DNA from 3 places in the Mycobacterium sp. NGS67 genome. Region 3 is predicted to be linked to each of the others. Evidence: predicted binding sites of a transcription regulator. Region 3 holds the regulator's gene; each other region holds the start of a gene.
The links. Region 3 encodes LexA, which represses DNA repair genes until DNA is damaged. Its sites were predicted from a motif close to CGAACANNTGTTCG; they were not measured.

Region 1 (10,366 bases), on a different contig from region 3:
ACCGGATTCCGCGGGGCCGGGAGGTCTCGGTGGAACGTGAGGTGTTCCCGTCCCTGCTCTCGGCCGACGACGTCAAGGTGTGCGGGTACGTCGACGCCACCTATTGGCGCGACATGGGCACGCCGGAGGACTTCGTGCGTGGTTCGGCGGACCTGGTGCGCGGGATCGCGCCGTCCCCGGCGCTGCACGGGCAGCGTGGTGAGTCGTTGGTGCACGACGGCGCCGCGGTGGCGCCGGGCGCGCTGCTGATCGGCGGCACCGTCGTCGGGCGGGGTGCGGAGATCGGCCCGGGGGCGCGGCTGGACGGCGCGGTGGTCTTCGACGGCGTCAAGGTCGAGGCCGGCAGTGTGATCGAGCGTTCGATCCTCGGCTTCGGCGCCCGCATCGGTCCGCGGGCGCTGATTCGCGACGGCGTGATCGGTGACGGTGCCGACATCGGCGCGCGCTGCGAACTGCTGCGCGGCGCGCGGGTGTGGCCGGGGGTCTCGATTCCCGACGGCGGAATCCGGTACTCGTCCGACGTCTAGTTGTTGTGGCGAGCAGACGCAAAAGCCCCCTGAAACGGCCGTTTCAGGGGGCTTTTGCGTCTGCTCGCCGCACTGACGTGCGGCGCGCTGAGGCGCGGTCCACCAGGTACTTCAGGGCGTGATCGGTGCCGTCCGGCAACGCCTCGGCCGGCCACCACTGCAGGTCGTCGGACTCGTCGCTGAGCACGATCTGAGCCCCGGCCGGTGCATGGGCCACGAACTGCAGATCCACGTGCCGGGTCGGCACGCCCAGTGAGCAGGTGACCGGATGCACGTGCAGCGCAACGAGTTCGGGGTCCACGCGCAACCCGTCGACGCCGGACTCTTCGGTGGCTTCGCGCAGTGCGGCGGCCAGGATGTCGGTGTCCTCGGGTTCGCAGTGCCCGCCCAGTTGCACCCAGCGGCCCAGCCTGGGGTGCAGGGTGAGCAGCACCCGTTCGCCGCTGTCGTCGAACACCAACGCCGAGGCGGTGACGTGGCCCGGTACACATTCGCGCACGCAGGAGTCTTCGCGGGCCAGCACGAAGGTCAGCACGGCCTGCCGAAGCGCATCCTGGGCGGGGTCAGGTGTCTCCCAACCGCCCAGCAGTTCGATCACCGAGTCCCGGAGGTTCATCGCGCGCCTCGTCTGTCAAAACCCGCGCCGGCGGAGGTCTTCACTTGCGGATCAGCAGGTCGTCGACCGGGACCGGGTCGCGCAACCCGGCGGGCTCGGCCGGGTACCCGATGGCGATCGCGCCCAACGGTTCCCAGTCGGCGGGCAGCCCCAACTCGGCGCGGACCAAATCGGCGGCGAAGATCGTCGACCCGATCCAACAACTGCCGACTCCACGCACCGCCAGCGCGACCAGCAGCCCCTGCACGGCAGCCCCGACCGCGACGGTGAACATGGTGTGCTCGGCCTCGGTGCGCGCGGCATCGGGATAGCTGTGGGCGCCGTCCGGCACCAGCATGGGAATCACGACTTCTGGTGCGTCATAGAGGATCTGGCCGCGCGAGACCCGGCGGTCCACCGCGTCGGCGGGTCTGCCGTCGGCGGTGAGGTCCGCGCGCCACTTGTCCTTCATCCGGTCCAGCAGCCGGGTTCGGACCGTGGCGGTCTGCAGCCAGACGAACCGCACCGGGCGGGTGTGGTGGGGCGCCGGGGCGGTCAACGCCTCGGCGACGGCGGCTTCGACGAGTTCGGGTGGCACCGGCTGGTCGCTGAACTGGCGGATCGAACGACGCGACAGCTGCGCCTGACGACGGCCGAGATCCAGCGCCTCGGCGGTGCCCAGCCAGAACAGGTCCTCGGAACCGGCGCGCACCAACTGCCGCGCGCTCGAACCGTCGTCCACCGGGTCCAACCCGCGCACCACCGCGACCGGCATCGCGGTCAGCTTGCCCTTGACCAGGTCGGCGGCGGCGGCCACCTCGTCGGCGACGGCGATCTCGGTCACCACCAGATCGTTGCCGTACCGGTCGGCAGCCCCCGAATAGTTATGCAGCACAGCAATTCCCGCGCTGCCGATGGCGGCGTCGATCTGACCGTTGCGCCAGGCGCGGCCCATGGTGTCGGTGATGACGACGGCGACGGTGACGCCGAGCCGCGCGCGTAACCCGGCCCGCAGCGCGGCCGCGCTGCCGTCCGGGTCGACGGGCAACAGCGCCAATTCCGAACGGCCGACGTTGGATCCGTCCACCCCGGCGGCGGCCTGCACCAGGCCCAGCCGGTTCTCGGTGATCAACGTACGCTCCTTGCGGGCCAGCACCCGCACCGCTTCGCCGTCGACGAGCTTGCGGCGCAAGGTGTCTCGGCGCTCCGGATCGAGGGGTGCCGGAACCAGCCGGCCCTCGCATTTGGACACGACCTTGCTGGTGACCGCCAACACGTCCCCGTCGCGCAGCCACGGCGCCGCCGCGGCCAGGGCGGCACTGAGGTCGTCACCCGGACGGAACTCGGGAAGCCCGGTGACAGGCAGTATTTCGATCGCAGTCGCGGTGCCGTGCTCACCCGCCGGCGGCAGCGCCGGTTCGAAATGAGGACCGGGCCCGCTCACACCGCCACGCCCGCCAGATCCAGCCCGGCACGCACCATCTCGGCCGTCGCTGCCGGATCGCTCATCAACAACGGTATGGAACGCACGGTCACACCGTCGATTTCGGCGGTGTCGCCGTCGTGCACCAACCAGTGATCCAAGATCCCGGTGCCTCGGCGGGCACCGTAATACCGACCCACCGCCTGCGCGGTGCTATCCACACCGATCACCGAAAGGCAGGCATCGGCCATGCCGCGCAACGGCTTTCCCCCGATGATCGGTGAGTATCCGACGACTGCGGCGCCGGTGGCCCGCAGCGCGGCCCGGATGCCCGGCACCGCCAGGATGGCGCCCACGCTGACCACCGGATTGGACGGTGCCAGCATGATTACGTCGGCCTCACCGATGGCCGCCGTCGCTTCGGTTGTGGCGCTGGCCTTTTCGGCTCCGACGAAAGCGAAGCTGTGGGTGGGTACCTGGGCACGGTAACGCACCCACCACTCCTGGAAGTGAATCGCCCGCCGGGTCCCGGCTTCGGGGTCGGTGATCACCACGTGCGTCTCGCAGCGGTCGTCGCTGGCCGGCAGCAACCGTGCGCCGGGTTGCCAGCGGTCGCACAGCGCCGCGGTGATCTGCGACAGCGGGTAGCCGGCGTTGAGCATCTGAGTGCGAACCAAATGGGTGGCCAGGTCCCGGTCACCCAGGCCGAACCAGTCGGGCTGCACGCCATAGCGCGCGAGTTCCTCTTTGGCATGCCAGGTTTCGTCACGGTGACCCCAGCCGCGCTCCGGGTCCACCCCGCCGCCCAGGGTGTACATGCAGGTGTCCAGGTCCGGACAGATGCGTACGCCATGGATCCAGGCGTCGTCACCGATGTTGACCACGGCGGTCAGTTCATGCTCGGTCTGATCCGATCGAGCAAACTGCCCAAGGCCGAGCAACTGCTGCACGCCGAGCAGGAATCGGGCGCCGCCGACCCCGCCGACCAGCACGGTGACCTTCACACCGCAGGACAGTACCCGCCCCCCGAAACCGGGATCTCCTCGGTAACCACTGTGGCACAAGGGACTTGTGATACTACTGTGTCCGACACGCCCATGTGGCCGAACAACAGAAACGCCGAAATTCGATCACGAGATGGTATGGAAATGCGGCGAAGTGCTTGACCAGGGTCACCCGCCCGTGTCTAATCACATCAGTGTCATTTCCCGGTTGGCCGGCCGGTTCCGGTGTCGCAGACCGAGATTCGATCACTTGTTCGAATTGGGCATCTGTACATCAGAACAGTGGGAAACCATTTCATTCTCTATGCGAGGAGGCGGGGTCATGTCCTATGAGCACCTTCGGGGCGTAATGGGAGGCGTGCCGCACACCAACTCCGGCTCGGCCGTGACACATCTGCCGATGCCGACGGCACCGGTCCGTCCTCATCTCAGCGTCGTCCCGGATGCGCCCGCCGTATTCGAGCCCGAGCCGCTGCCGGAAGTCCCTGCCGACCAATGGCAGGACAAGGCGCTGTGCGCGCAGACCGATCCCGAGGCCTTCTTCCCGGAGAAGGGCGGCTCGACCCGCGAGGCCAAGAAGATCTGCCTGGGGTGCGAGGTCCGTCATGAATGCCTGGAGTACGCGCTGGCGCACGACGAGCGCTTCGGCATCTGGGGCGGCCTGTCCGAACGGGAACGCCGCCGCCTCAAGCGCGGCATCATCTGAGCCGCCCAGGCCAAGATCAGTCGTCGATCGTCGGGTCGATGACCGAGGGCTCCACGTCCAGATAGATGGCCACCTGCGCCACCAGGATCTCGTGCAGCAGGTCGCCGAGTTCGATGGTGTCCTTGGCTCGTCGCTCAATTGGCTTGCGAAACAACACGATTCGGGCCCGCGTGGCGTTGCCGCGCACGTCGACTCCGGCGGGAATCAGACGGGCCAGCGCGATCGGCCCGTCGGCGATCACCTCGGGCGGCCACTGCACGCTGCCGGGATCCTTGGCGGCGATCCGTGGGATCTCGTCGACGGCGACGTCCAGTTCCGACACCCGGTCCTGCCAGCGCCGCTCGATGGGTTCGTAGGCCTCGAGCACCGCCATGTCGAACCGCTCGGCGCGGCTGCGCCAGCCCGGCACCGTGGGCGGGAGCAACGGACCGCGCAGCTCGCGACCCCGCCGTCGGGACCGGTGCCCGGACGTCCCGGTCCAGCCGCCCCCCGGCCGACCACTGCGGCCGGAGCCGCGGGAATCGCTCACGCGCCGATGGTAACGGTTACACATCGGACCCCGCGTGTCCGGCGCTTCAGCGACGTTTACCCGCGATAGCCTTTCGAGCGTGAACGTACCCCGTCGCTGCTGCCGGCCCGGGTGTCCGCACTACGCAGTGGCAACGCTGACGTTCGTCTACTCGGACTCCACTGCGGTGGTCGGACCACTCGCCACCGCGCGGGAACCCCATTCCTGGGACCTGTGCGTCGGCCATGCCGGTCGCATCACCGCCCCGCGTGGCTGGGACCTGGTGCGCCACGCCGGCCCGCTCAATTGCGAGCCCGCCAATCCCGACGAGGACGACCTGGTGGCGCTGGCCGACGCGGTACGCGAGGGTGCCGTGGCCCGCGGAACTGCGATCGTCAACGGGTTCAGCACGCGCACAGACGGATACGACGGATACGACGACGTCCCGCGCGCCAACGGCGATCATCTGCATCCGGCCGGAGCGCACGCCGCGCCGAGCGGGTCCGTGTTGGCCCCGCCGGAACACCGGTCCGGACGCCGGCGTGGACACTTGCGGGTGCTGCCCGACCCGGCTGACTAAGGCGTCCCGATAGGCTGGCGGCCAAGAGTTCACGTCGTCAGGAGCGCTGCAGAATGTCATGGCCCGCGGAGGCTGTCCACCGTGTCATCAAGGCCTACGACGTTCGCGGACTGGTGGGCGAAGAGATCAACGAGCCGTTCGTCGCCGACGTCGGCGCCGCGTTCGCCCGGCTGATGCGCGGTGAGGGCGCCGGCCAGGTGGTGATCGGCCACGACATGCGTGACAGTTCCCCGTCGCTGGCGGCCGCGTTCGCCGACGGCGTCACCGGCCAGGGCCTGGACGTGGTGCGGATCGGGCTGGCCTCCACCGACCAGCTGTACTTCGCGTCCGGCCTGCTGGACTGCCCCGGCGCGATGTTCACCGCCAGCCACAACCCGGCGGCCTACAACGGCATCAAACTGTGCCGCAACGGCGCCAAACCCGTCGGCAAGGACACCGGACTGACGTCCATCAGCGAGGACCTGATCGCCGGGGTGCCGAACGCGCAGGACCGGCCGCGCGGGTCGGTCAGCGACAAAGACGTGCTGGTCGAGTACGGGGTGTACCTGCGTTCGCTGGTCAACACCGCCGACCTGCGCCCGTTGCGGGTGGCGGTGGACGCCGGTAACGGCATGGCCGGGCACACCGCCCCGGCAGTGCTGGGCGCGATCGGCTCGATCACGTTGCTGCCCTTGTACTTTGAGCTCGACGGCACGTTCCCCAATCACGAAGCCAACCCGCTGGACCCGGCGAACCTGGTGGACCTGCAGGACTTCGTGCGCGAAACCGGCGCCGATATCGGGCTGGCGTTCGACGGCGACGCCGACCGTTGCTTCGTCGTCGACGAACGCGGCCTGCCGGTCTCGCCGTCCACGGTCACCAGCCTGGTGGCCGCCCGCGAACTGGGCCGCGAGATCGGCGCCACCGTGATCCACAACGTGATCACCTCCCGCGCCGTGCCCGAGCTGGTGGCCGAACGTGGCGGCACACCGCTGCGCTCGCGGGTCGGTCACTCCTATATCAAGGCGCTGATGGCCGAGACCGGCGCGATCTTCGGCGGCGAACATTCGGCGCACTACTACTTCCGCGACTTCTGGGGCGCCGACTCCGGCATGCTGGCCGCGCTGTACGTGCTGGCGGCCCTCGGCGAGCAGCACCGACCGCTCTCGGAGCTGACCGCGGACTATCAGCGCTACGAATCCTCCGGTGAGATCAACTTCAAGGTCGCCGACGCACCGGCCTGTGTGGACGCGGTGCTCAAGACGTTCGGCAGCCGGATCCACTCCATCGATCACCTGGACGGGGTGACGGTGGACCTGGGCGACGGCAGCTGGTTCAACTTGCGCAGTTCCAACACCGAACCGCTATTGCGGCTCAATGTGGAGGGGCGCAGCATCGAGGATGTGGACGCGGTGGTCGCACAGGTCAGCGAAAGGATCGCGGCCCAGGGCGCCCGGTCCGGGGCCGGTACGTGAACGCCGTCGGGGCGATCGACCTCGAGGACGCCGACGGCCTGCTCGCCGCCGACCGGGACGGCCTGTTGCGGGCGGCGTCGATGGCCGGCGCGCAGGTGCGCACCGTGGCCGCCGCGCTGGAGGAAGGTGACCTGGATCCGCTGCGCGGGAACGACCGTGCGCGCAGCGTGATCTGGGTGGCCGGCCGCGGTACCGCCGAGACGGCGGGCGTCCTGCTGGCTTCGACCCTGACCACCGCCGCCGCCTCGCCGATCGTGCTGGCGACCGAGGCGCCGCCGTGGGTCGGGCCGCTGGACGTGCTGATCGTGGCCGGGGACGACCCCGGTGATCCGGCGCTGGTCGGCGCGGCCGCGACCGGGGTGCGCCGGGGCGCGCGGGTGGTGGTGGCGGCGCCGTACGAGGGTCCGCTGCGGGACTCGACGGCCGGCCGGGTCGCGGTGCTGGCGCCGCGGCTGTGGACGCCGGACGGGTTCGGGCTGTGCCGGTACCTGGCCGCCGGTCTGGCGGTGCTGCAGACCGTGGACCCCAGGCTGGGATTCGACCTCGCCGCGCTGGCCGACGAACTGGACGCCGAGGCGCTACGCAACAGCGCCGCGCGCGAGTTGTTCACCAATCCGGCCAAGACGCTGGCCGCGCGGATGACCGATTGCCGGGTCGCGTTGACCGGAGACAATGCCGCGACGCTGGCGCTGGCCCGGCACGGCAGTTCGGTGCTGCTGCGCAACGCTCAGCAGGTCGTCGCGGCCACCGGGCTGGCGGACGCGGTGACCGCGCTGCGCCACGGACCCGACGCTTACGGCAGCGTGACGGACGCGCTGTTCCACGACGAGCAGATCGACGGGCCGCTGCCGCAGCGGCTGCGGGTGCTGGCGCTGACGCTGAGCGCCGAGCGCACGGTCGTGGCCGCCCGGGTGGCCGGGCTCGACGACGTGTATCTGGTGGGGGCGCAGGACGACTCGGGTGTCACGACCACGCCGACCGCCACCCAGCGCGTGGAGGAGCAACTGGCAGTATTGGCCGTTCGGCTGGAAATGGCCGCGGTTTACCTGCGACTGGCACGGGGATAGAAGACGGTGGACTTGCTACGCGGAGCCTTGCGCACCTACGCCTGGGGATCGCGCATCGCCCTCGCCGAGTTCACCGGGCGGCCGGTACCGGCCGCGCATCCCGAGGCCGAACTGTGGTTCGGCGCCCACCCCGGCGACCCGGCCTTCTTGGAGACCGCCGACGGTGAGACCTCGTTGCTGGTGGCACTGACCGCCGACCCGGACGGACAGCTGGGCGCGGCGTCGCGGGCGCGGTTCGGCGACGTGCTGCCGTTCCTGGTCAAGGTGTTGGCCGCCGACGAACCGCTGTCGTTGCAGGCTCATCCGAGCGCCGCGCAGGCGGTCGAGGGATATCTGCGCGAAGAGCGACTGGGCATCCCGGTGAACTCGCCGGTCCGCAACTACCGCGACACCAGCCACAAGCCGGAGTTGCTGGTGGCGTTGCAGCCGTTCGAGGCGCTGGCCGGTTTCCGGCAGGTGGCACGCACCCGCGCGCTGCTCCAGGCGCTGGCCGTCTCCGACCTCGACCCGTTCATCGACCTGCTCGGTGACGGATCCGGCGACGGATCCGACGACGGATCCGGCGACGGATCCGACGACCAGTCCGACGCTGACGGCCTGCGCGCGCTGTTCACCACCTGGATCACCGCACCCCAACCCGACCTCGACGTCCTGGTGCCCGCTGTGCTCGACGGCGCCATCCACTACGTCAGTTCCGGCGCAACCGAATTCGCCGCTGAAGCCCGGACGGTGCTGGAGCTGGGGGAGCGCTACCCCGGCGACGCCGGCGTGCTGGCCGCGCTGCTGCTCAACCGCATCAGCCTGGCCCCGGGTGAGGCGATCTTCCTGCCGGCCGGCAACCTGCACACCTACCTGCGCGGCTTCGCGCTGGAGGTAATGGCCAACTCCGACAACGTATTACGCGGCGGACTCACCCCCAAGCACGTCGACGTGCCGGAGTTGCTGCGGGTGCTGGACTTCACCCCCACCCCCGAGTCGCAACTGCGCCCGCCGGTCCGCCCCGACGGGCTGGCGCTGTGCTATGAAACCCCGGCCGAGGAGTTCGCGGTCGCTTTGTTGGTGCTCGACGGCGACCAGCTGGGCCATGAGGTCGACGCGCCGTCCCGGCATGACGGTCCGCAGATCCTGTTGTGCGCCGAGGGATCGGTGACAGTGCACGCCAAGTCCGACACCCTGATCCTCGATCGCGGCGCCGCCGCCTGGGTGGGCGCCGACGACGGTCCGATCCGGCTGTCCGCCGAGGCGCCGGCCCAGCTGTTCCGCGCTACCGTCGGGCTGTAGCCGGGCGCCGACGCTGCCGCTGTTCGCCCAGCCAGAGCCGCATGTTGTGCGCGATGGTACGACCCAGTATCGACGGCGACGGGATCATGTACAGGCTGTCGAGCAGGGAGAATCGACGCAGAAACCATTCTCCCAGAACGGGATTCGTCTCTGCGGCGCCGAGGAACTGCTCGAACAAGCCGCCCGCCGCGCGATACCACCGTGGTTCGGGGTCCATGACGGCGTGGTGGAACGTCACGTCACCGATGGCGTTCATCATCCACACCGGGAACGTGGTCTTGGCGGTGAGGCGACTCAGTTCGGTGGCCAGATCTTCCTCCGGTGATTCCAGTGCCCGGCGCAGATGCCCGGCCTGCAGCGACGTCATCGTCATGCCCTGGCCGAACGTCGGGTTGAAGCTGGCGACCGCGTCGCCGATCGGCACGATTCCGGCCGGGAAGCGCTCCAGCTTGTGATAGCGCCGCCACCGGCTGACCGGAAAAGCATGGAAGGCCGGTTCGCCGACGGGTTCGGACTGCGCCAGCGCGGCGTTGAAATGGTCGGGTAACAGCTCTTTGGCCAGCCCCAGCATCTCGGGAAAGGTCCGCGGCGGTTTGGCATGCCCCACCCCGAAGGTGGTCAGCACCCAGGTGCGGTCCTCGTAGAACAACATGCCCAGCCCGAGCGGTTGGTCGTGCGAGGCGCCGGCCACCACCACCTTCTCCTGGATCAGGCCCTCGGGCATCCGGAAGCGGTGAGTGGCGTAGTTGATGCCGATGTCCACGGTCGCCTCGGGTGCGCGCTCGTAGCCCCACTGGGTGAGCCACACCGGTAGCCGGGTGCCGCGTCCGGCCGCGTCGACGACGAGATCGGCCTCGACGAATTCGGGGTCCTCTCCCGGTTCCCGCGGATCCAGCAGCACGCCCGTCACCCGCTGTAACGGGGGCTCGAACCGTGGCTCGGCGACGGGGCGCTGCACGATCTGGACGTTGTCGATGGCCGCGGTGCGTTGCCGGATCTGCCATTCCAGGTGCGGGCGACTCGGCACGTAGGCGGTGAACTCGTCACGCAGCGTGTGGCCGGTGCCCAGCACGTGACCCGCCGCGCCCAGATGGATGCAGTCCGGGCGGTTCTCCAGCATCGGCACACCGGCGGCGACCATGTCCTGCAGCAGACCCGGATAGAGGCTTTCGAACTCGTTGGCGCCGCGGGCCATCAGCAGATGCAGGTGCTGGTCCTGGG
Region 2 (10,366 bases), on a different contig from region 3:
CGTTGTACGTCAACTTGGTCAGGTCGACGTCCAAGCCCTGGCCGCGCCACTGGTCGATGAAGGCCCGCCCTTCCTGCAGCTGCATGGGGGTCCACGGCAGGTAATCCGCGGCGAACCAGCTACCCGGGGCGCTGACCGCGCTGACGTCACGAAGCAGGCGATCCTGCGCATCGGGCGGCAGATAACCGACCAGCAGGTTCTCCGCGATCCACATGGTGGGCTGGGCCGGATCGAAGCCGGCACGACGCAGCGCCGTCAGCCAATCTGCGCGCAGGTCGACACCCACCGCGCACCGATGCGCGCTCAGCTTGGCACCCAGGTCGCGCAATACCCGCACCTTGAAGTCGACCACATCGGGCTGGTCGAGTTCGTACATCCGCGTCCCGGCCGGCCACCAGAGCCGGTACGCGCGGGAATCCAGCCCGCAGCCCAGGTTCACCGCCTGCCGAATTCCGGCCCGGGCGCCGCTGGTGAGGAACTCGTCCAGGAACCGGCCGTGCACCCCGAGAATGTTGATCATCCCCGACATCATCGGATTGTCGCCGCCGTCGGCCGCGTACTGCTCGTCGTCGATCAGTCGGATGAAGTACTCCACCCCGGCGGCGCGGACCAGCGGAGCGGCGAACGGATCGTTGATCAGCCCCTTGTTGGTGGCGACCGCGCGGGCGGTCGCGCCGAACGTCGCGGTCATTCCGACGCCGGTGAACAGATCCCAGGTGTCGCCGTCCTCGCGTACCACGTGTCCGGCCTGTCAGCCGTCCAGTGCTTTGAGGGCGGCTCGCCATCCGAGCAGGAACATCGCGGTCACCGTCGAGGCGACCGCCACGAATGCCCCGGCGACGCTGGCCGAACTGGCTTTGCGCAGCGCCATGCCGGTCACCACGGTGGATAGCCAGACGATCACCCCGGTCGGCGCCACGTCGGTGGGCCGCCGCCACGCGCGCGACGCCAGCCACCCGATGGCGGTGCCGCTCAGAAACGGCCACGCCGTCTCCGCCAACCCGCCGACGCTGACGCCTTCATCGTGGCTACGGCGGCCGAGGGCACAGAAAGCAAGGATCGCCACGACGTCTACGCCCAGCCAGGCCGGCCCACGACGTGGTTGCATGCAGCGAGACTACCGGTCCCGGGCAGGATTGAGGGATGAACACAGACGCGCCGCCGACCTTTGATCCCTACGACCCGCTGGGTCTGGACGCGTCGTTGTCCAGCGACGAGATCGCCGTACGGGACACGGTGCGGGCCTTCTGCGCCGAGCACGTCACCCCGCACGTGGCGGAATGGTTCGAGGACGGCGACCTGCCGGTGGCGCGGGACCTGGCCAAGCAGTTCGGCGAATTAGGGCTGTTGGGAATGCATCTGGAGGGCTACGGGTGCGGCGGGGCGTCGGCGGTGCACTACGGGCTGGCCTGCCTGGAACTGGAGGCGGCCGACTCCGGTATCCGGTCGCTGGTGTCGGTGCAGGGTTCGCTGGCGATGTTCGCGATCTGGAACAACGGGTCCGAGGAGCAGAAGCAGCAGTGGCTGCCGGGTATGGCGGCAGGTGAGCTGATCGGCTGTTTCGGGTTGACCGAGCCCGACGCCGGCTCCGACCCGGCCGCGATGACGACCCGGGCCCGGCGTGACGGGTCGGACTGGGTGCTCAACGGGCGCAAGATGTGGATCACCAATGGTTCTATCGCCGACGTCGCCGTGGTGTGGGCCGCGACGGACGACGGCGTGCGCGGCTTCGTCGTCCCCACCGACACGCCCGGCTTCTCCGCGAACACCATCCATCACAAGCTGTCGCTGCGCGCCTCGATTACCAGCGAGTTGGTGCTCGACGACGTCCGGTTGCCCGAGGACGCCGTGCTGCCCGGGGCGACCGGACTGCGCGGCCCGCTGGCGTGTCTGTCGGAGGCGCGCTACGGAATCGTCTGGGGCTCAATGGGCGCGGCACGCTCGGCGTGGCAGTCCGCGCTGGACTACGCGTCGCAGCGCACCCAGTTCGGCCGCCCGATCGCCGGGTTCCAGTTGACCCAGGCCAAGCTGGTCGACATGGCGGTCGAACTGCACAAGGGACAGTTGCTGTCGCTGCATCTGGGCCGGCTCAAGGACAGTGTGGGTCTGCGTCCCGAACAGGTCAGCTTCGGCAAGCTCAACAACACCCGCGAGGCCATCGAGATCTGCCGGACGGCACGAACGATATTGGGCGGCAACGGAATATCGCTGGAGTACCCGGTGATCCGGCATATGGTGAACCTGGAGTCGGTGTTGACCTATGAGGGAACTCCGGAGATGCACCAACTGGTGCTCGGCCAGGCGTTCACCGGCGTGGGCGCGTTCCGGTAGAGGGGTAGCTGATGAGAGTTCTGTTGAGCGCTGCCCTGGCCGCCTTCTCGGTGATCTTGTGCCCCACGGCACAAGCCGACCCGGCGCTGCCGACCATGACTTCGACCGGCAGCGGACCCGTGGTGGGCGGTGGCGCCAACGCCGCAATTGCGCAGCAGCTGTACAGCTTTCACGACGCCAATATCCAAGAGGTCGACGGTAACGACGCGGCGGCATTCATCACGGCCGCTTCGGGTGTGGCCAACCGCGACGTCGCGACGGTGTTTCAGCCGTTGCAGCGGTCGCTGGGTTGTCAGGTGAACGGGACCGGGTTCGGGGCGCGGGCCTATCGTCGGGCCGACGGCAACTGGGGTGGCGGCATGCTGGTGATCGCCAAAAGCAGCGTGTCCGACGGTGAAGCGCTGAAGGCGTGCGTCAAGAACAGTTGGCGTAGGGCGACGGTGGGCACCCCGACGTCGATGTGCAACAGCGGCTGGAGTTACCCGCCCTACAGCGACATCAAGCGCGGCGAAGGCTATTTCGTGCTGTTGGCAGGTAGCAACTCGGACTTCTGCAGCGGACCTAACGGCAACTACCGGACCACCGCGAGTGCCTGGCCCACCTAGAAGGGTGGGGGTTCGTCGTCGGGGCCTGGTGGTGGGCTGGTGTCGGTCCAGCCGGTGACGCTGGCGTGGCGGTTGGCCATGCGGGCTTGGTGGTTGTGTCGGCGTTCGGCGGTGACGCGCTGAGCGCGGTTTTGGGCGCGGGTGCGGCGGCGTTTGGGCATCATCGCGCCGCGTTGGGCGCAGTGGTCTTGGGGCGCAATGGTTTCGGGGGTGGGCATGCCGCCGACGGCGGTGCACAGGCTGGGGAACAGCAGGGCGCTGCCGGGGGTGGTGACGTGGGTGTCTCCGGCGGGGGAGGTCAGGATCAGGGTGCCGTCGGCCAGTTGCTTTTCCGTCCAGCCCCAGAAGGTTTTGACCAAATGGTGGGTACGGCAGTAGCACTTGGTGTTGGCCGCGTGGGTGGGCCCGCCTTGCGACCACGGGATCGTGTGATCCAGATCACACTGGGTGGCGGGAACATCGCAACCCGGCCAGCGGCACGTCAGGTCGCGACAGCGCACGAAATCGGCCAACGCTTTGGACGGGCGGTAGTGCGGTTCGGGGGCGCAGTACCCGGGGTGGATCAGCGGCACCTGTTTGGCGGTCTGGGCCAACTCGGCGAGCAGTTCGGGGGTGATGAGCCCTTCGGCGCCGATCATCGCCGCCGGGTTGTCGGCGGTGCCGTTGAGGCTGTCGTGGGTGGCGATGACGTGGATGACGACCGGGCCGGCCGGTGGGCGGGTGGCCGCGGTGCAGTCCGGGCGGTCACAGCGGCAGGCCAGGCGCTCGTTGCCGGCGGCTAGAGCCCCGATGGCATCGGCGCGGCGTTGGGTGCGGGTGCGCGGGTCATGGCAGCACACGGTGGCCGCCAGCGCGGACAGTTTGTCGTCCAGGGCGCGGGCATCGGGGCTGGCCAGGTGGCCTTGGATGTCGCTGAGGCCTTCGAAGTCTTCTCCGATGTAGATCTCGCGGTCGCGCTGGCGTTTTTTGCGCCGGCGCACCGCATCGAGGTCGAGACGGGCCACGATCTTGTCGACCTGCGCCGAGAGCCGCCAGCCGCTCAGGGCGGGCCAGCGGGTGATGTTGGCGGCCACCAACGCATCCACCCGGGCCAGCACCTGGGGGTCCTCGATCAGATCGGTGCGCGAGACCACCGTGGCGAACGCCGAAAAACCGATGTCCCCACGCTCGAACACCGCCGCGGTCTGGGGCAGGCGTTCCCCCATGGCGCGGGCATAGTGGACTTTGCCCGAGGCCCAGGACTGGCTGATCTTCAGGCCTGCGGCCACTTCGGCGGCCACCGCGGCCGTGGTGTCGATCGCCCACGCCTGGGTTTCGGCGCTACGGGAGAGCCGATAGCAAAACAGCTGCCAGATCGCCGCCAGCTGGGTGGCCTCGGCCTGGTTGATCAGCCGATCGGCGTTTTGAATATGGCTCATCCACGCCGTGGACGCCGCGGTGGTCTCGCTCAACGCCTCCCGATGGGCGAACACCGCCCCCATCGACTCCTCGAACTGCGCCACCTTCGCCGCGGCGACAGCCTCCGGACCCGATTGCTCGAACATACGTTCGATACTACCACAATCACGCGTGCTGGGTCAGGTGGCTTCTCCGCCAGTTCCGTCAACGCGTCGGAAAATCCGATTTGCCCTGGGCCACTAGACTGGTGCACCGAGTCGAGAGCCGAGGAGCGTAGTGAACACCCAGCAGAACGGGGCCCAAACCGGTACCGCCCGCGTCAAACGAGGCATGGCCGAAATGCTCAAGGGCGGCGTCATCATGGACGTCGTCACCCCCGAGCAGGCCCGCATCGCCGAAGGCGCCGGCGCCGTCGCGGTGATGGCACTGGAACGGGTGCCCGCCGACATCCGCGCCCAGGGCGGGGTGTCGCGGATGAGCGACCCCGACATGATCGAGGGCATCATCGACGCGGTCACCATCCCGGTGATGGCGAAGGCCCGCATCGGGCACTTCGTCGAGGCGCAGATCCTGCAGAGCCTCGGCGTGGACTACGTCGACGAGTCCGAGGTGCTCACCCCGGCCGACTACACCCACCACATCGACAAGTGGCAGTTCACCGTGCCGTTCGTGTGCGGTGCCACCAATCTCGGTGAGGCGCTACGGCGTATCACCGAGGGTGCGGCCATGATCCGGTCCAAGGGTGAGGCGGGCACCGGCGACGTCTCCAATGCCACCACGCACATGCGCGCCATCGGCGGCGAGATCCGTCGGCTCACGTCGTTGTCCGAAGACGAATTGTTCGTTGCCGCAAAGGAATTGCAGGCCCCTTATGATCTCGTCGTCGAGGTGGCCCGGGCGGGCAAGCTGCCGGTGACCCTGTTCACCGCCGGTGGCATCGCCACGCCGGCCGACGCCGCGATGATGATGCAACTCGGCGCCGAGGGCGTGTTCGTCGGCTCCGGGATCTTCAAGTCCGGCGACCCCGCGCAGCGGGCGGCGGCGATTGTCAAGGCCACCACCTTCTACGACGACCCCGACGTGCTGGCCAAGGTGTCGCGTGGCCTGGGTGAGGCGATGGTCGGCATCAACGTCGAGGAGATCGCGGAGCCGCACCGGCTAGCTCAACGCGGCTGGTAAAAACATCCCGTGGCGATCGAAGAGATCCTCGATCTCGAGCAACTCGAGGTCAACATCTATCGCGGCAGCGTGTTCAGTCCTGAATCCGGTTTCCTGCAGCGCACTTTCGGCGGGCACGTGGCCGGCCAATCGCTGGTGTCGGCGGTGCGCACGGTCGACCCGCGCTACCAGGTCCACTCGCTGCACGGATATTTCCTGCGGCCCGGGGACGCCAAGGAGCGCACGGTGTTCATCGTCGAGCGCACCCGCGACGGTGGATCCTTTGCTACGAGGCGGGTCAACGCCATCCAGCACGGCGAGATCATCTTCAGCATGGGCGCCTCCTTCCAGACTGACCAGGAAGGCATCAACCACCAGGACGCGATGCCCGCGGCACCGCCCCCGGACGGACTGCCGGGCCTGGATTCGGTCAAGGTGTTCGACGACGCCGGATTCAAGCAGTTCGAAGAGTGGGACGTCTGCATCGTCCCCCGTGACCTGTTGAAGCTGTTGCCGGGCAAGGCATCTCAGCAGCAGGTGTGGTTTCGGCACCGAGACCCGCTGCCCGACGATCCGGTGCTGCACATCTGCGCGCTGGCCTATATGAGCGACCTGACGCTGCTGGGCTCAGCGCAGGTCACGCACATGCAAGAACGCGAGCACCTGCAGGTCTCGTCGCTGGACCACGCCATGTGGTTCATGCGCGCGTTTCGTGCCGACGAATGGTTGCTGTACGACCAGTCCTCACCGTCGGCCGGCGGCGGCCGATCGCTGTGCCAGGGCAAGATCTTCAATCAGAGCGGCGAGATGGTGGCCGCGGTGATGCAGGAGGGGCTGACCCGCTTCAAGCGCGGTTACCAGCCGTGAGCGCGCCCCGGGTCGGCGTGCTGGCCTTGCAGGGCGACACCCGCGAGCATCTCGCGGCGCTGCGGGAAGCCGGCGCCGAGGCCAGCACGGTACGGCGGCGCGCCGAACTCGAGGCCGTGGACGGATTGGTGATCCCCGGCGGGGAGTCCACCGCGATGAGCCATCTGCTGCGCGATTTCGACCTGCTGGAGCCGCTGCGCGCCCGGCTGGCCGACGGGTTGCCCGCCTACGGCGCTTGTGCCGGGATGATCCTGCTGGCCAGCGAGATCCTGGACGCGGGCGCCGACGGGCGCGCGGCGCTGCCGTTGCGCGGTATCGATATGACGGTGCGGCGCAACGCGTTTGGACGCCAGGTCGACTCGTTCGAAGGTGATATTCCGTTCGACGGGCTGGACGGTCCGGTCCGCGCGGTGTTCATCCGGGCGCCGTGGGTGGAGCGGGTCGGGGACGACGTGCAGGTGCTCGCCCGCGCGGCCGGACACATTGTCGCGGTGCGCCAGGGCGCGGTGCTGGCGACGGGGTTTCACCCGGAGGTGACGGGGGACCGACGCGTGCACCGGTTGTTCGTCGAGATGGTCCAGGGCCGCGGCTAAGTTCGGATCATGGCGTCGGCAAATGCGTTCGATCGGCCCGTCCACTCCTGGCGGGATATTCCCGGCTGGTTCCAGTGGCGTCGTCACCAGGAGGAAGCCGTTGCGCATTTTCCCGATGGGAGCCGGTTTGTCGAGGTGGGGTGTTATCTGGGGCAGAGCATCTGCTCGCTGGGCGAGGTGGTGCGCGAGGCGGGTCGCGACATCGCCATCGTCGGGGTGGACACCGCACGCGGCAGCGGTCCGGAAGGACGCGACAACACCGATGCGCATGGACCCGCGGTCCGGCACGGCGGCGGGACCTTCGCGGGGCTACTACACCGCAACATCATCGACTGCGGGCTGGTCGAGACCATCCAGCTGATCATCAGCGATTCGGTGGTAGCCGCCGAATTCTTCGCAGACGGTTCGGTGGCCTGGGTCCATCTCGATGCCCGACACGACTATGACAGCGTCGTCGCCGACATCGATGCGTGGCAGCCCAAAGTCGCGCCGGGTGGTTGGCTGTCCGGTGACGACTATCACCGTGAGTGGTGGCCCGGTGTGGTGCGCGCCGTCAGCGACAGACTGCCCCACGCGGTTCCGTGGTGGTCGACCCAATGGAGGTGGATCAAGCCCGGTGAATTGGGCGGCACGTAGACTCGTCAGGCGAACTTTTCGAAGCGAAAGAGGTAAGTCACACCGATGAGCGGCCATTCCAAGTGGGCCACCACCAAGCACCAAAAGGCCGTCAAAGACGCCCGCCGCGGCAAAGAGTTTGCCCGGCTGATCAAGAACATCGAGGTCGCGGCCCGTACCGGCGGCGGCGACCCGGCCGGTAACCCGACGTTGTACGACGCCATCCAGAAGGCGAAGAAAACCTCGGTGCCCAACGACAACATCGAACGCGCCCGCAAGCGCGGTGCCGGTGAGGAAGCCGGCGGCGCCGACTACCAGACCATCATGTACGAGGGGTACGGGCCCAACGGCGTCGCTGTGCTGATCGAGTGCCTGACCGACAACCGCAACCGCGCGGCCGGCGAGGTCCGGGTGGCGGTGACCCGCAACGGCGGCACCATGGCCGACCCCGGCTCGGTGTCTTATCTGTTCTCCCGTAAGGGCGTCGTGACCCTGGAGAAGAACGGCTTGACCGAGGACGACGTGCTGACGGCGGTGCTCGACGCCGGCGCTGAGGACGTCAACGACCTGGGCGAGAGCTTCGAGGTCATCTCCGAGCCGACCGACCTGGTCGCGGTGCGCTCCGCGCTGCAAGAGGCCGGCATCGACTACGAATCCGCCGAGGCCAGCTTCCAGCCGTCGGTCAGCGTGCCCGTCGACGCCGACGGTGCCCGCAAGGTGTTCAAGCTGGTCGACGCGCTGGAAGACAGCGACGACGTGCAGAACGTCTGGACCAACGTCGACCTGTCCGACGAGGTATTGGCCGCGCTCGACGCGGAGTGACCCTCACGGATGCCAGCGGCTGGCGGTCCGTACCACGACACCGCCGGACTCCGTCGGGTAGAGGTGCCAGGTCTGCCAGCGCCAGCCGGTGCCGTCGGGCTCGGCGGCCAATGCGGTCAGCGCGGCGTCGTCGCCGGGAAACACCCCACCCAGCCAGCCGTCGTCAATCTCGCACCGTTCGCGCAAGTAAGTTGCCAGCGTGCGGAAAGCGGACTCGTCGTACTCGTCGGTGCGTGCTTGCAGCCGGTAGCCGGGCGCAGCGGAACGTTCGGGCAGCTCGCCGCTCGTGAGGCAGGAAACCTGTTCGGAGAACCGGGCCGCGCCGTGCTCGACGACGACGACATGCGAAGCGCCCAGCACTCCGAGCGACAGCGCGCCGCCGTGAGGGTGATCCAGTCGACAGCTGGCCAGCGGGCGTGGCGCGGCCGCGTTCAGCGCCAACGCCAGTCGGGTCCCGGACACGTCGGCCGGCGCAACAGCGAGCTGATGAAGCGGCACCGGGCTCAACCTAGTTCATCGGCGCGTGTCCCTACCCGGCGATGTCGGACCGCCGGGCTAGGCTATCGAACAGCTGTTCGGTAGGAAGTAGGGAGCTGCGGTGCGGGTGATGGGTGTGGATCCCGGCTTGACGCGGTGCGGATTGTCGTTGGTGGAAAGCGGTCGTGGCCGCCAGATCACCGCTTTGGACGTCGACGTGGTGCGGACGCCGTCGGGCGAGCCACTGCACCGCAGGCTGCTGGCCATCAGCGACGCAGTCGATCACTGGCTGGACACCCACCGACCGGACGTGTTGGCCATCGAGCGGGTGTTCTCCCAGCACAACGTATCGACGGTGATGGGCACCGCGCAGGCCGGCGGCGTGATCGCCCTGGCAGCGGCCAAGCGCGACATCGACGTGCACTTCCACACGCCCAGCGAGGTCAAAGCCGCGGTCACCGGCAACGGTGCCGCCGACAAGGCGCAGGTCACCGCCATGGTCACCAGAATCCTTGCGCTGCAAGCCAAACCGACCCCGGCCGACGCCGCCGACGCACTGGCGTTGGCCATCTGCCACTGTTGGCGTGCGCCGACGCTGGAACGGCTGGCCGCCGCGCAGGCGCAGGCGGTGCAGCACCGCAACAAATACCTGGCCAAGCTGAAGGCGGCACGATGATCGCCTCGGTCCGCGGCGACGTGCTCGAGGTGGCACTCGATCACGCGGTGATAGAGGCGGCCGGCGTCGGGTACCGGGTGAACGCGACCCCCTCGACGCTGGCCACGCTGCGCGCAGGCACCGAAGCGCGGCTGATCACCGCGATGATCGTCCGCGAAGACTCGATGACGCTCTACGGCTTCTGCGACGTCGAGACTCGGGACCTGTTCCAGACGCTGCTGTCGGTGTCCGGGGTGGGTCCGAGGCTGGCGATGGCGACGCTGGCCGTGCACGACGCGGCGGCGCTGCGGCAGGCGCTGGCCGACGGCGATGTCGCCGCGCTGACCCGGGTGCCCGGCATCGGCAAGCGCAGCGCCGAACGGATGGTGCTCGAACTGCGCGACAAGGTCGGTGTGATCGCGGGGACGGGTGCAGCGCCGGCGGTGAACGGCCACGCGGTGCGGGGGCCGGTGGTCGAGGCGTTGGTGGGCCTCGGGTTCGCGGTCAAACAGGCCGAGGAAGCCACCGACAAGGTGCTGGCCGACAACCGGGAGGCGACGACGTCGACCGCGCTGCGGGCCGCGTTGTCGCTGCTGGGCAAGGCCAAATGAGCGACGACGATTTCGACGAGCGCGACGTCTCGCCGTCGCTGGCGGTCGGCGAGGGCGACATCGACGGCAGCCTGCGGCCGCGGTCGCTGCGCGAATTCATCGGCCAGCCCCGGGTCCGCGAGCAGTTGCAACTGGTCATCGAGGGCGCCAAGAACCGCGGCGGCACCCCGGACCACATCCTGCTGTCCGGGCCACCGGGCCTGGGCAAGACGTCGTTGGCGATGATCATCGCCG
Region 3 (10,366 bases):
GTGAGCGCCGCCTGCTCGACCGCGGGCACCAGAGCCGCGCTGCGCACGGGATCGGCCGCGATCACCGCCTGCAGGTCGGCCCGCCGCGGGTAGAGCCGCCGGCCATCCACCACCGCCGCGGCAGCCAGTGGTGAAGCCGACGGATCGTCGATCTCCCCACTCTCGCCGCAGAGCTCGACGCAGTGCCAGCGCCCACCGCGCACGATCTCGTCGACGACGTGTGCTGAACGACGCTCGATGCCGTGCCGGCCCAACGCGTCGGTCAGCGCGTCGCAGAGCCGGCGGTATCCGTCGTTGCACACCGAACAATGCGCACCTTCCTGATCGACGACCACCAAGATCGCCCCGTCCGGCTCCGCCGCCGCCGCGACCTGCGCGAGGTGATCCACCTCGTCGATCAGGTCGTCGGACAGGTCGGCCCGTATCACCGAGCCGAGCCCACCGCCCTCCAGGGAGACCAGCACCAGCGATTTTTCGGGCACGAACCCGAGGATGGCCGGCAGCGCCGCGATCAGGGCGGCGGGGCGAGTGAGCTGAAAGTTTTCTCGATGTTTCGTCATGCGGTCCACGCTGACGACCGGCACCGTCAGTTCGTGCTCGCGCAGCGTGATTCAGCCGCGTGCTTGTGGAGAAAGTCTCGACTGTGGGCTTTATCGTCTACTCATGACTTCGATGCGCGAGTACGACCTGGTCGTCATCGGCTCCGGTCCCGGCGGTCAGAAGGCCGCCATCGCCGCGGCCAAGCTGGGCAAGTCGGTGGCGATCGTCGAGCGCGGGCGCATGGTCGGCGGGGTTTGCGTGAACACCGGCACGATCCCGTCGAAAACACTGCGCGAGGCCGTCGTCTATCTCACCGGGATGAGCCAGCGCGAGCTGTACGGCGCCAGCTACCGGGTCAAGGACAAGATCACCCCGGCCGACCTGTTGGCGCGGACCCAGCACGTGATCGGCAAACAGGTCGACGTGGTGCGTTCGCAGCTGATGCGCAACCGGATCGACCTGGTCCTGGGCCACGGCCGCTTCGTGGACCCGCACACCGTCCTGGTGGAGGAGGACGCCCAGGGCGAGCGGGTGACGGTCAGCGGGGATTACATCGTCATCGCCACCGGCACCAAGCCGGTGCGTCCATCCGGTGTCGAGTTCGACGAGCGACGGGTACTGGATTCCGACGGCATCCTCGATCTGCGGACGCTGCCGGCGTCCATGGTCGTCGTCGGCGCCGGCGTGATCGGCATCGAGTACGCCTCGATGTTCGCCGCCCTCGGCACCAAAGTCACCGTGGTGGAGAAGCGCGACACGATGCTGGACTTCTGCGACCCCGAGATCGTCGAAGCGCTGAAGTTCCATCTGCGCGACCTGGCGGTGACGTTCCGGTTCGGCGAGGAAGTGACCGCCGTCGACGTCGGCGCTTCGGGCACCGTCACCACGCTGGGCAGCGGCAAGCAGATCCCCGCCGAGACGGTGATGTACTCCGCCGGCCGGGAGGGCCAGACCGCGGACCTGGGCCTGGAGAACTCCGGACTCGAAACCGACAATCGCGGAAGGATTTTCGTCGACGACCAGTTCCAGACCAAAGTCGAACACATCTACGCGGTCGGAGACGTGATCGGCTTTCCGGCGCTGGCGGCGACCTCGATGGATCAGGGCCGGCTGGCCGCCTACCACGCGTTCGGTGAACCGACCGATGGCATCACCGCGCTGCAGCCCATCGGGATCTACTCGATACCGGAGATCTCCTATGTCGGCGCGACCGAGGTGGAACTGACCAAGAACTCGATCCCCTACGAGGTGGGTGTGTGCCGGTACCGCGAGCTGGCCCGCGGTCAGATAGCGGGCGACTCCTACGGCATGCTCAAGCTGCTGGTGTCCACCCGCGACCGCACACTGCTCGGCGCGCACATCTTCGGCACCAGCGCCACCGAGATGGTGCACATCGGACAGGCCGTGATGGGTTGCGGCGGAACCGTCGACTACCTGGTCGACGCCGTGTTCAACTACCCCACGTTCTCGGAGGCCTACAAGGTCGCCGCGCTGGACGTGACCAACAAGATGCGGGCCCTCAGCCAGTTCCTGCGCTGATCAGCACCCGTCGTCGTAATCGGTCGGCGCCGTGTCACCGGCCCCGCCGGTTTCGGCACGGGCCAGCAACTGCGCGGTGCGTTCGTCGAACGGCGACGAGTACGACAGGTCTGCGGTGCAGCCCCCGCCTTCGAAACCGCCGACCACGCCGACGACCGTAGAGCCGTGGACCCAGGGCGCGCCGCTGGTTCCGCCGACCAGCCCCGCGCACGGCAGCGACGGGAAACCGCTCCCGGTGCGGCCCGAAGTGCCCTGGCAACCGACGGGCTCACCACCGGTCCCGGCGGGATAGCCGGTGACGCTTACCCGGGTGCCCGGGGCGGGGTCACTGCCCAAAGTCAGCGCGGCACCGGTCCGGCCTTCCAGCGTGCCGCGGGTGCCGCTTACCCGGGCGAAGGCGTAATCCGCGCGCGGGTCCCGACTGTCGAGCCAGCGCTCGTCGAAGTACACCGCCTCGACCGTCCAGGTGTCGGCGCGCCCGGCCGAACCGCGGAAACCCGGAACGAACGTCGTCTTCGCAGGCCCGAGCAGGCAGTGCGCGGCTGTCAACACAAGGTCACCGCCTTTGGCATGCACCACCGCACCGGTGCAGGTGTGCACGTTGCCGTCGCCCCGGAAAACGGCGCCGACGCGCGGGTCCGGTGTCACGGCTTCGTGGGCAGCGCACGACGCCGAGACCACCGCCAGGCCGACCACGACCGTCATTGCGCGCATGGCGTCCCATCATGCCCGATCGGATTTCTCAGCAAGCGAATAGAAAACCGTCCCAATGCGTTGATGGATGTGCCAGCAAATTGTGGCAGTCACGTCCGCACTTTCTACGGTGGGTGCGGTGTCGATTAGGCGAGACTGGTTAGGGCACCCTAGAGAGACCCATGAGCCCCCCGAAAGGAGGCACACTCATGTCCGATCATCCCGGCGAAGCTCAGGAATACCACCGCGGACAGCCAGGCATGTACGAGCTTGAGTTCCCCGCGCCGCAGTTGTCGGCATCCGATGGCCGCGGCCCGGTTCTGGTGCACGCCTTGGAGGGTTTCTCTGACGCCGGTCACGCGATCCGGCTGGCCGCCGCTCACCTGAAGGCGGCGCTGGACACCGAGCTGGTCGCGTCCTTCGCGATAGACGAACTCCTGGACTACCGGTCCCGGCGGCCGCTGATGACGTTCAAGACCGACCACTTCACCAAGTACGACGATCCCGAACTGAACCTGTATGCGTTGCGCGACAGCGTCGGAACGCCGTTCCTGCTGTTGGCCGGGTTGGAACCGGACCTGAAGTGGGAACGTTTCATCAACGCGGTACGCCTGCTGGCCGAGCGCCTCGGGGTGCGGCAGACGATCGGCCTGGGCACCGTCCCGATGGCCGTTCCGCACACCCGGCCCGTCACGATGACGGCGCACTCCAACAACGCCGAATTGATCGCCGACTTCACGCCGTGGATCTCCGAGATCCAGGTACCGGGCAGCGCGTCGAACCTGCTGGAGTACCGGATGGCGCAACACGGTCACGAGGTGGTCGGATTCACGGTCCACGTCCCGCACTACCTCACCCAGACCGATTACCCCGCCGCGGCGCAGGCCCTGCTGGAGCAGGTGGCCAAGACCGGATCGCTGGACCTGCCGGTGACGGCGCTGACCGAAGCGGCCGCGGAGATCCGGACCAAGATCGACGAACAGGTTCAGGCGAGCGCGGAAGTCGCTCAAGTGGTGAGCGCGCTTGAGCGCCAGTACGATGCGTTCATCGACGCTCAGGAAAACAGATCCCTGCTCGCCCGTGACGAGGATCTACCCAGCGGAGACGAGCTCGGTGCGGAGTTCGAGCGCTTCCTGGCCCAGCAGGCCGAGAAAAAGCATGACGATCACGACCCTGGTTAGCCCCGGACGCCTTTGCAAGGCTCGATGACAAGGTTGGCGACATGACCGTGCGGACGCGCAATCTTCGCCCGGTGCGGGAAGTGACATCCCCGTCGCTGCAGTACCGCACCATCCACGGCTATAAGCGGGCATTCCGCATCGCCGGGTCCGGTCCGGCGATCCTGCTGATCCACGGCATCGGCGACAACTCCACGACCTGGACCGGCGTCCACGCCAAGCTCGCCCAGCGGTTCACGGTCATCGCGCCGGATCTGTTGGGGCACGGCAAGTCTGACAAGCCGCGTGCCGACTACTCGGCGGCGGCGTACGCCAACGGCATGCGTGACCTGCTCAGCGTGCTGGACATCGAACGGGTCACCATCATCGGTCATTCCCTCGGTGGCGGGGTGGCGATGCAGTTCGCCTACCAGTTCCCCCACCTGGTCGAACGGCTGGTCCTGGTCGGCGCCGGCGGCGTCACCAAGGACGTCAACATCGCGCTGCGGTTCGCCTCGTTGCCGATGGGTGCCGAAGCGCTGGCGTTATTGCGGCTGCCCTTGGTGCTGCCCGCGGTCCAGTTGCTGGGCCGGGTGGCCGGTTTGGCCATCGGTTCGACGGCCATCGGCCGGGATCTGCCCAACATGCTGCGGATCCTGGACGACCTGCCGGAACCAACAGCCTCGTCGGCGTTCACCCGCACCCTGCGGGCGGTCGTGGACTGGCGCGGCCAGATCGTCACCATGCTGGACCGATGTTATTTGACCCAGGCCGTCCCCGTGTTGATCATCTGGGGCCGCAGAGATTCGGTCATCCCCGTGCGGCACGCCTACCTGGCGCACGCCGCCATGCCGGGCTCCCAACTCGAAATCTTCGAGGACGCAGCCCATTTCCCGTTTCACGACGACCCGGCCCGGTTCCTCGATCTCGTGCAGAGCTTCATCGACACCACCGCACCCCCCGACCACGACCAGGCCGCGCTGCGCGAACTACTCCGCAGCGGTGGCGGCGAAGCGACGGTCTCCGGGCCCGCCGACACCCGGCTGGCCGTGCTAAACGCCATAGGGGCCGACGAACGCAGCGCCACCTGAATCACGGCCGTCGACGTTGAGGTCTCAGGACTGTCGGCGCAACGTCGCGGACAGGTGGTGCTGGAGGCGTTGGCCGACAGCGGCCATGCGCAGCGAGTAGGACAGCTCGTTGCCGTCGACCCGGACCGACCGGGCCAGTGCCGACACTTCTTTGGCAGTCGGGGTCATTCCGACATCGGTTGTGGCCAAGTCGATTTCGACGACGCCGTCGCGCACCGAGTAGCTGCCGCCTTCGATCTCGGTGATGCCGCTGGGATGGGCAACCACCAGTTCCAGGTGGCCCTGTCGCGGCACTCGAAGATAGCCCGTCTCGGCGTGCAGCGGTTTGCCGTCGGCGACGGCTTTCGTTTTCTGTCCATAGCTCAGGAAAGGCTTGCCCACGTGGGAGAAGACGACCTCTTCGAAGTATTCGAACGACTCGATGGTCGGGTACTCCCCCGCCCCACGCCCCGCCCAGGTACCCAGCAGCGGCGCCAGCGCAGCGACGTCGGGATGAAGTTGGGCGGCCATCGGTCGGAAGACGCCGTTCAGCCCGGGGCCGATACGTTGCGGTGCGCGCGCAGCGCCTCGATCTCGCGTTCGAAATCGTCGGCTGAGGAAAAGGACCGGTACACCGAGGCGAAGCGCAGGTAGGCGACTTCGTCGAGTTCGCGCAACGGACCCAGGATGGCCAGCCCGACCTCATGGCTGGGGACCTCCGGCCCGGCGGCCCGCACCGCGTCTTCCACCTGTTGGGCGAGCAGGTTCAGCGCGTCGTCGTCGACCTGGCGCCCCTGGCAGGCGCGGCGCACACCACTGATCACTTTCTCCCGGCTGAACGGCTCGGTGACGCCGCTGCGCTTGACCACTGCGAGCACCGCGGTCTCGACGGTGGTGAAGCGGCGTCCGCATTCCGGACACGACCGGCGACGGCGAATTGCCTGGCCTTCATCGGTTTCCCGGGAGTCAATGACCCGGGAATCGGGATGCCGGCAGAAAGGGCAGTGCAATGGCCGCTCCTTTGCCACGCCGTGACGTCCGGATAACAGAACACCCCGAGAGTACCCGCGCGACCTGCCGAGCCCGGGTTGCGGCCGGTCAGCCGACCGGTGCGATCAGGGTCTGGCCTGCGGTCACCGCGCTGGAGTCCAGCGCGTTGAGGTCACGGATGCGTTCGACGACGTCGCGCACGGGTGCGCCCGGCGCCACGCGGACCGCGAGATCCTGCAGAGACTCGCCCGGCTCGACCCGCACCACCGCCAGCGCGGCGGGCACCTGCGGCGCCGCCTCGACCGATTCGCCGTGGACCATGCTGCCGAAGTTGGCCATCAGCCCTAACCAGAGGGTGATGACACCGGCGGCCAGGGCCAGCCCGATCGTGGTTGCCACACTGACCGGCCGTCTGCGGTGGACAACGGTCGACCTCGCGACACCGGTGCCGTAGTAGCGCATCGGCGCGCCCGCCGGGCGCGACGGGCCCGGCCTGTTCGACCGTGGCTGACCGGACCGATAGGAGGGAAACTCGCGAATCGGCCTGTTCAGAGGCCTGTTCAACGGGCTCTGCGCGTTGCTGGCGCGATGCGGACCCGCGTAGATGAGTGTCATGCCGTTTCCCTCCGGTCGACTACTTATCGCTCGTGTGTTCGACACTAGTCGCTCATGTGTTCGACAACCGAACATTTGAGCGAGCGTGTCGCACGAGCAAAACCGTAGACCTCACCACCGACAAGTTTTTTGTCGGTGCAACCAGCTGGTGACTTTCAGATACCCGGTACGCGCCGAAGTTACACACTTGTGATTCATTTTGTTTCCGCAGATCGGCGGCCCTCAACGGCGCGACGACACGCCGGTCGAACACATGTTTGATTCTTGGACGGAGTGGGGTTACATTCAGTGCCATGAGCGACAGCAACGACACCCCGGCCGATGCGACGCTGACTGACCGACAGCGAACAATCCTGGACGTCATCCGCGCGTCGGTGACCACCCGCGGATATCCGCCGAGCATCCGGGAGATCGGTGATGCCGTCGGTCTGACGTCGACGTCCTCGGTGGCACACCAACTGCGCACCCTGGAGCGCAAGGGCTACTTGCGGCGGGACCCGAACCGCCCGCGTGCTGTCGACGTGCGCAGCGCCGACGACACGGTGACGCCTCCGCTCACCGATGTAGCGGGTTCGGATGCGTTGCCGGAGCCGACTTTCGTCCCAGTGCTGGGACGCATCGCCGCCGGCGGGCCGATCCTGGCCGAGGAGGCCGTCGAGGACGTCTTCCCCCTACCCCGCGAGCTGGTCGGCGAAGGGACGCTGTTCCTGCTCAAGGTCGTCGGTGAGTCCATGGTCGAAGCCGCCATCTGCGATGGGGACTGGGTGGTGGTGCGCCAGCAGAACGTCGCCGACAACGGCGACATCGTCGCGGCGATGATCGACGGCGAGGCCACCGTCAAGACATTCAAGCGGGCCGGCGGTCAGGTGTGGCTGATGCCGCACAACCCGGCATTCGACCCGATTCCCGGCAACGACGCGATCGTGCTGGGCAAGGTGGTCACCGTCATCCGCAAGGTGTAGCCGCCGGCGTCAGTCGGCCCGGACGAAACCGTTGGCGCGCGCGGCGTCCTCGTTGGCGAACCAGATCTCGGCCAGTGTGTCGTGATAGAGCGCGCTGTTGGGCGTGTAATACAGACCGAACCGGGCGCTGGCCTTGATCGGATAGCCGTCCGGGGCCCGGTAGGGGTCGTCGTCGAGCGGCAGGTGGATCGTCGGACGCACCGCGGCGCTGCCGGCCGGTGCCGCCGCCGGCGCCTCGGCCTGCGGAGCCGCTCCGAACGGCGTGCCGGCTTCGGCGGCGTAGCCGGCCGGGTCCGCGGCCGCATGCCGTCCCGTTCTCGCCTCGGGCACCGGATCGGTGTCCGGTGGCGACGCCAGGTCGGGTGACTCGCCTTCCGCGTCGTCCCTGAGTTCGTCTTGCGGGTAGCGGGCCCCCGCATATTCGTCGAGGTATGGCTCGTCCGGCTCGATTTCCGGGATCTCCGGAACTTCCGGGATTTCCGGCTCTTCCCGGGAGTGCGGCACTTCGGGGACGTCCGCGTCCGGCACGTACGTCGGTGGCGCCGAGAGTTCGGGCACGTAGTCCTCCGGCCCTACCCGTTCCGGAACCCGCGGCTCCTCCTCGAAAGGTTCCCCGTAGCCCTCGTGCGACACCACCGGGATGGGCGTGGTGCCCACCGCGTCGGGGTCCTCGTCGTACTCCTCATACGAGGACGAGTCGTAGCTCTCGTCGGCATCGTGGGTGAATTCGTCGTCGTCGGCGTCCTGCTCGACCGGGAGGACCGCCGTCGCCCCACCCCGGGACCAGCTGACCCGGGCTCCCGAGCCGGCGTCGGGATGGTCCTCGACGTGCTGGTCGTGCTCGTCGGCCGGGGGGAACCGCTCAGAACCGTAATCGATGTCCTCGCGCGGCCAGCGCCCTTCCGCGCCGGGGTCATAGTCCACACCGGCGTTGCGGTCCGGGTCCGGGTCGAAGACGGGTGCATCGGGACCCGCGGCGCGGCGCCTGCGCAGACCCAACACCACCAACACGCACATCAGGACCAGCAACAGCACCGGCACGGCCGCGATCAGCCACCACCAGTGGAAGGTGAACTTCTTGCCCGCCGGGGGTGAGGCCGAATTGCTGGGCTGATTCTGTCCCGAAACCTGGAGTCCGGACAGCAGCGGCGCCAGATTCGCCGGATCGGTGCTGAAGGTGTTCTTGGCGCGGTTCCAGGAGATCTTGCCGCCGGTGAACTTCTGCGACACCACGTCACCGTCCACCGTCTGGTCAGCCACCGGCGCACCGAGTTTGCCGGTGGCGCCCTTGAGCTTGTCCCACGCGGCCTTCATGGCCCCGCGCACGACGAAGGCGCCGTGGTCGGGGGTCCAGAAGATCACCGGCTTGTCCGCCGCGGAGAACGTCGCGACGCGGCTGGCTGGAGTGATCCCGCCGTCTGCCTCGTTGGCGACGGGGAAGCCCAGATCGCTGCTGACCGGCCCGCCCAGCGCCTCATACTTCTGCAGGATCGGTCCCTCGACGGCGTTGGCGCCGGTCGCCGGGCTGAAGAAGATCTTGCCGCCGTTGAAGTCCTGAGCGACGCCGTCGCCGCCGATCGGGTACTGGTTGCCCTTCTTGGCGCCCAGCGGCCCGTTGGCGCCGCCGGCGGCACGCCAGGACATGTTGATGGCGGCGGTGGGGTCGATCGCCACCTGCAGCCCCTTGAGCTGCTCGGCCAGGCCCGGCGGATTGGTGCTGAACTCCTTGGTCTTGCGGTTCCAGGACACCTCACCACCGGTGAACTTCTGCGAAGTCACCTCGGCGTCATAGGTCTCGTCGCCGATCGGGGCGCCCAGCACCCCGCCCGAGCTGCCCAGCTTGTCCCAGGCGGCGTTGAGCGCGCCACGCACCACGAACGCGCCGTGGTCGGGCGTCCAGAAGATCACCGGGTTGTCGCTGGCTGCGAACGTGCTGACGCGGCTGTCCGGTCCGGCGAGGCCCGGAACTTCGTTGATGGACGGAAATCCCAGGTCGCTGCCCGCCGGTCCGCCCAAAGATTCGTACTTGTCCAGAATGGGGCCGAACATGAACTTGGCGCCGGTAGCCGGCGTGAAGTACATCTTGCCGCCGTCGAAGTCCAGCGCGAATCCGTCGCCCACGGGATAGACGTCGCCCTTCCGGGCGCCCAGCGTGGACGTGTCGCCGCCGGCCTTCTCCCACGCGGCCATCATGGCCGCCTCGGCGTCGCCGATCGGAGACGCCGACGCTGTCGGCGCCAGCAGCGTGACGGCCAACGCGCCAGCCGCCAAGCCCAGCAGCGCCCGCCCGACCAGCTTGCTCAAATGACCTCTCCGCCCGTTCACCAAGCCTCCCAGCTGATGCCCTGCCCACCCGGCGAGCCGGCGGATCCACCGCCGTGGGCCGTTCCCCAGCTACGAATCGCATCGCGGCCGGGCTCGCATAACTTTGCTCTAGCGAACGAGAAATGCGAAGTCAAATTGTAGATATTACGGAAACGGATATCGACCCGATGTCGAAATGATGCGGTGCTGCGTCCGTGTCGCGAGAAATCCCGGAGCCGGCTGAGGGTCCTGCGGATCGTCGCCGACGGTCCGGCAAATTCTCTACCGTAGCGGGACAAAGCCCAGCTCACGACGGCCCTGCACACCGGGCAACGGAATGCACCTCGTCCCCGTCAACGCACGCGCTACGCACGCACCGACGTTACGTCAGGACTCGATCCCGTCAACGTTGTGCATCGGGTCCGTACGCGATGTGTCCGGCGGACGAACAACGCGAGGCGGCCTCGGTCAGACGCCCAGGCTGCGGCCGATGATC

Region 1: the regulator LexA is predicted to act here: its motif matches at 3,793-3,806, upstream of cofD (2-phospho-L-lactate transferase).
Region 2: the regulator LexA is predicted to act here: its motif matches at 8,954-8,967, upstream of ruvC (crossover junction endodeoxyribonuclease RuvC).

What each region holds. Positions count from the first base shown of each region.
Region 1 is NZ_JCALCF010000007.1:197,884-208,249, forward strand. Features, by position in the region: gene manB (mannose-1-phosphate guanylyltransferase) at 1-527, shown strand, start outside; gene AC5Y4D_RS08900 (NUDIX hydrolase) at 571-1,143, opposite strand; gene AC5Y4D_RS08905 (coenzyme F420-0:L-glutamate ligase) at 1,184-2,533, opposite strand; gene cofD (2-phospho-L-lactate transferase) at 2,563-3,549, opposite strand; gene AC5Y4D_RS08915 (WhiB family transcriptional regulator) at 3,899-4,255, shown strand; gene AC5Y4D_RS08920 (metallopeptidase family protein) at 4,272-4,691, opposite strand; gene AC5Y4D_RS08925 (DUF3499 domain-containing protein) at 4,864-5,343, shown strand; gene AC5Y4D_RS08930 (phosphomannomutase/phosphoglucomutase) at 5,397-6,797, shown strand; gene AC5Y4D_RS08935 (TobH protein) at 6,794-7,864, shown strand; gene manA (mannose-6-phosphate isomerase, class I) at 7,871-9,145, shown strand; gene AC5Y4D_RS08945 (FAD-dependent oxidoreductase) at 9,129-10,366, opposite strand, start outside.
Region 2 is NZ_JCALCF010000009.1:181,027-191,392, forward strand. Features, by position in the region: gene AC5Y4D_RS11290 (SAM-dependent methyltransferase) at 1-691, opposite strand, end outside; gene AC5Y4D_RS11295 (DUF3054 domain-containing protein) at 752-1,108, opposite strand; gene AC5Y4D_RS11300 (acyl-CoA dehydrogenase) at 1,144-2,331, shown strand; gene AC5Y4D_RS11305 (hypothetical protein) at 2,343-2,936, shown strand; gene AC5Y4D_RS11310 (HNH endonuclease signature motif containing protein) at 2,933-4,417, opposite strand; gene pdxS (pyridoxal 5'-phosphate synthase lyase subunit PdxS) at 4,611-5,513, shown strand; gene tesB (acyl-CoA thioesterase II) at 5,523-6,359, shown strand; gene pdxT (pyridoxal 5'-phosphate synthase glutaminase subunit PdxT) at 6,356-6,952, shown strand; gene AC5Y4D_RS11330 (class I SAM-dependent methyltransferase) at 6,962-7,588, shown strand; gene AC5Y4D_RS11335 (YebC/PmpR family DNA-binding transcriptional regulator) at 7,634-8,389, shown strand; gene AC5Y4D_RS11340 (DUF2617 family protein) at 8,393-8,887, opposite strand; gene ruvC (crossover junction endodeoxyribonuclease RuvC) at 8,988-9,542, shown strand; gene ruvA (Holliday junction branch migration protein RuvA) at 9,539-10,132, shown strand; gene ruvB (Holliday junction branch migration DNA helicase RuvB) at 10,129-10,366, shown strand, end outside.
Region 3 is NZ_JCALCF010000020.1:41,027-51,392, reverse strand. Features, by position in the region: gene AC5Y4D_RS18580 (DUF4192 domain-containing protein) at 1-560, opposite strand, end outside; gene sthA (Si-specific NAD(P)(+) transhydrogenase) at 673-2,079, shown strand; gene AC5Y4D_RS18570 (trypsin-like serine peptidase) at 2,080-2,784, opposite strand; gene AC5Y4D_RS18565 (proteasome assembly chaperone family protein) at 2,982-3,953, shown strand; gene AC5Y4D_RS18560 (alpha/beta fold hydrolase) at 3,995-5,020, shown strand; gene AC5Y4D_RS18555 (peroxynitrite isomerase) at 5,045-5,530, opposite strand; gene nrdR (transcriptional regulator NrdR) at 5,548-6,009, opposite strand; gene AC5Y4D_RS18545 (LysM peptidoglycan-binding domain-containing protein) at 6,098-6,604, opposite strand; gene lexA (transcriptional repressor LexA) at 6,898-7,566, shown strand; gene AC5Y4D_RS18535 (LGFP repeat-containing protein) at 7,576-9,891, opposite strand; gene AC5Y4D_RS18530 (acyl-CoA dehydrogenase family protein) at 10,339-10,366, opposite strand, start outside.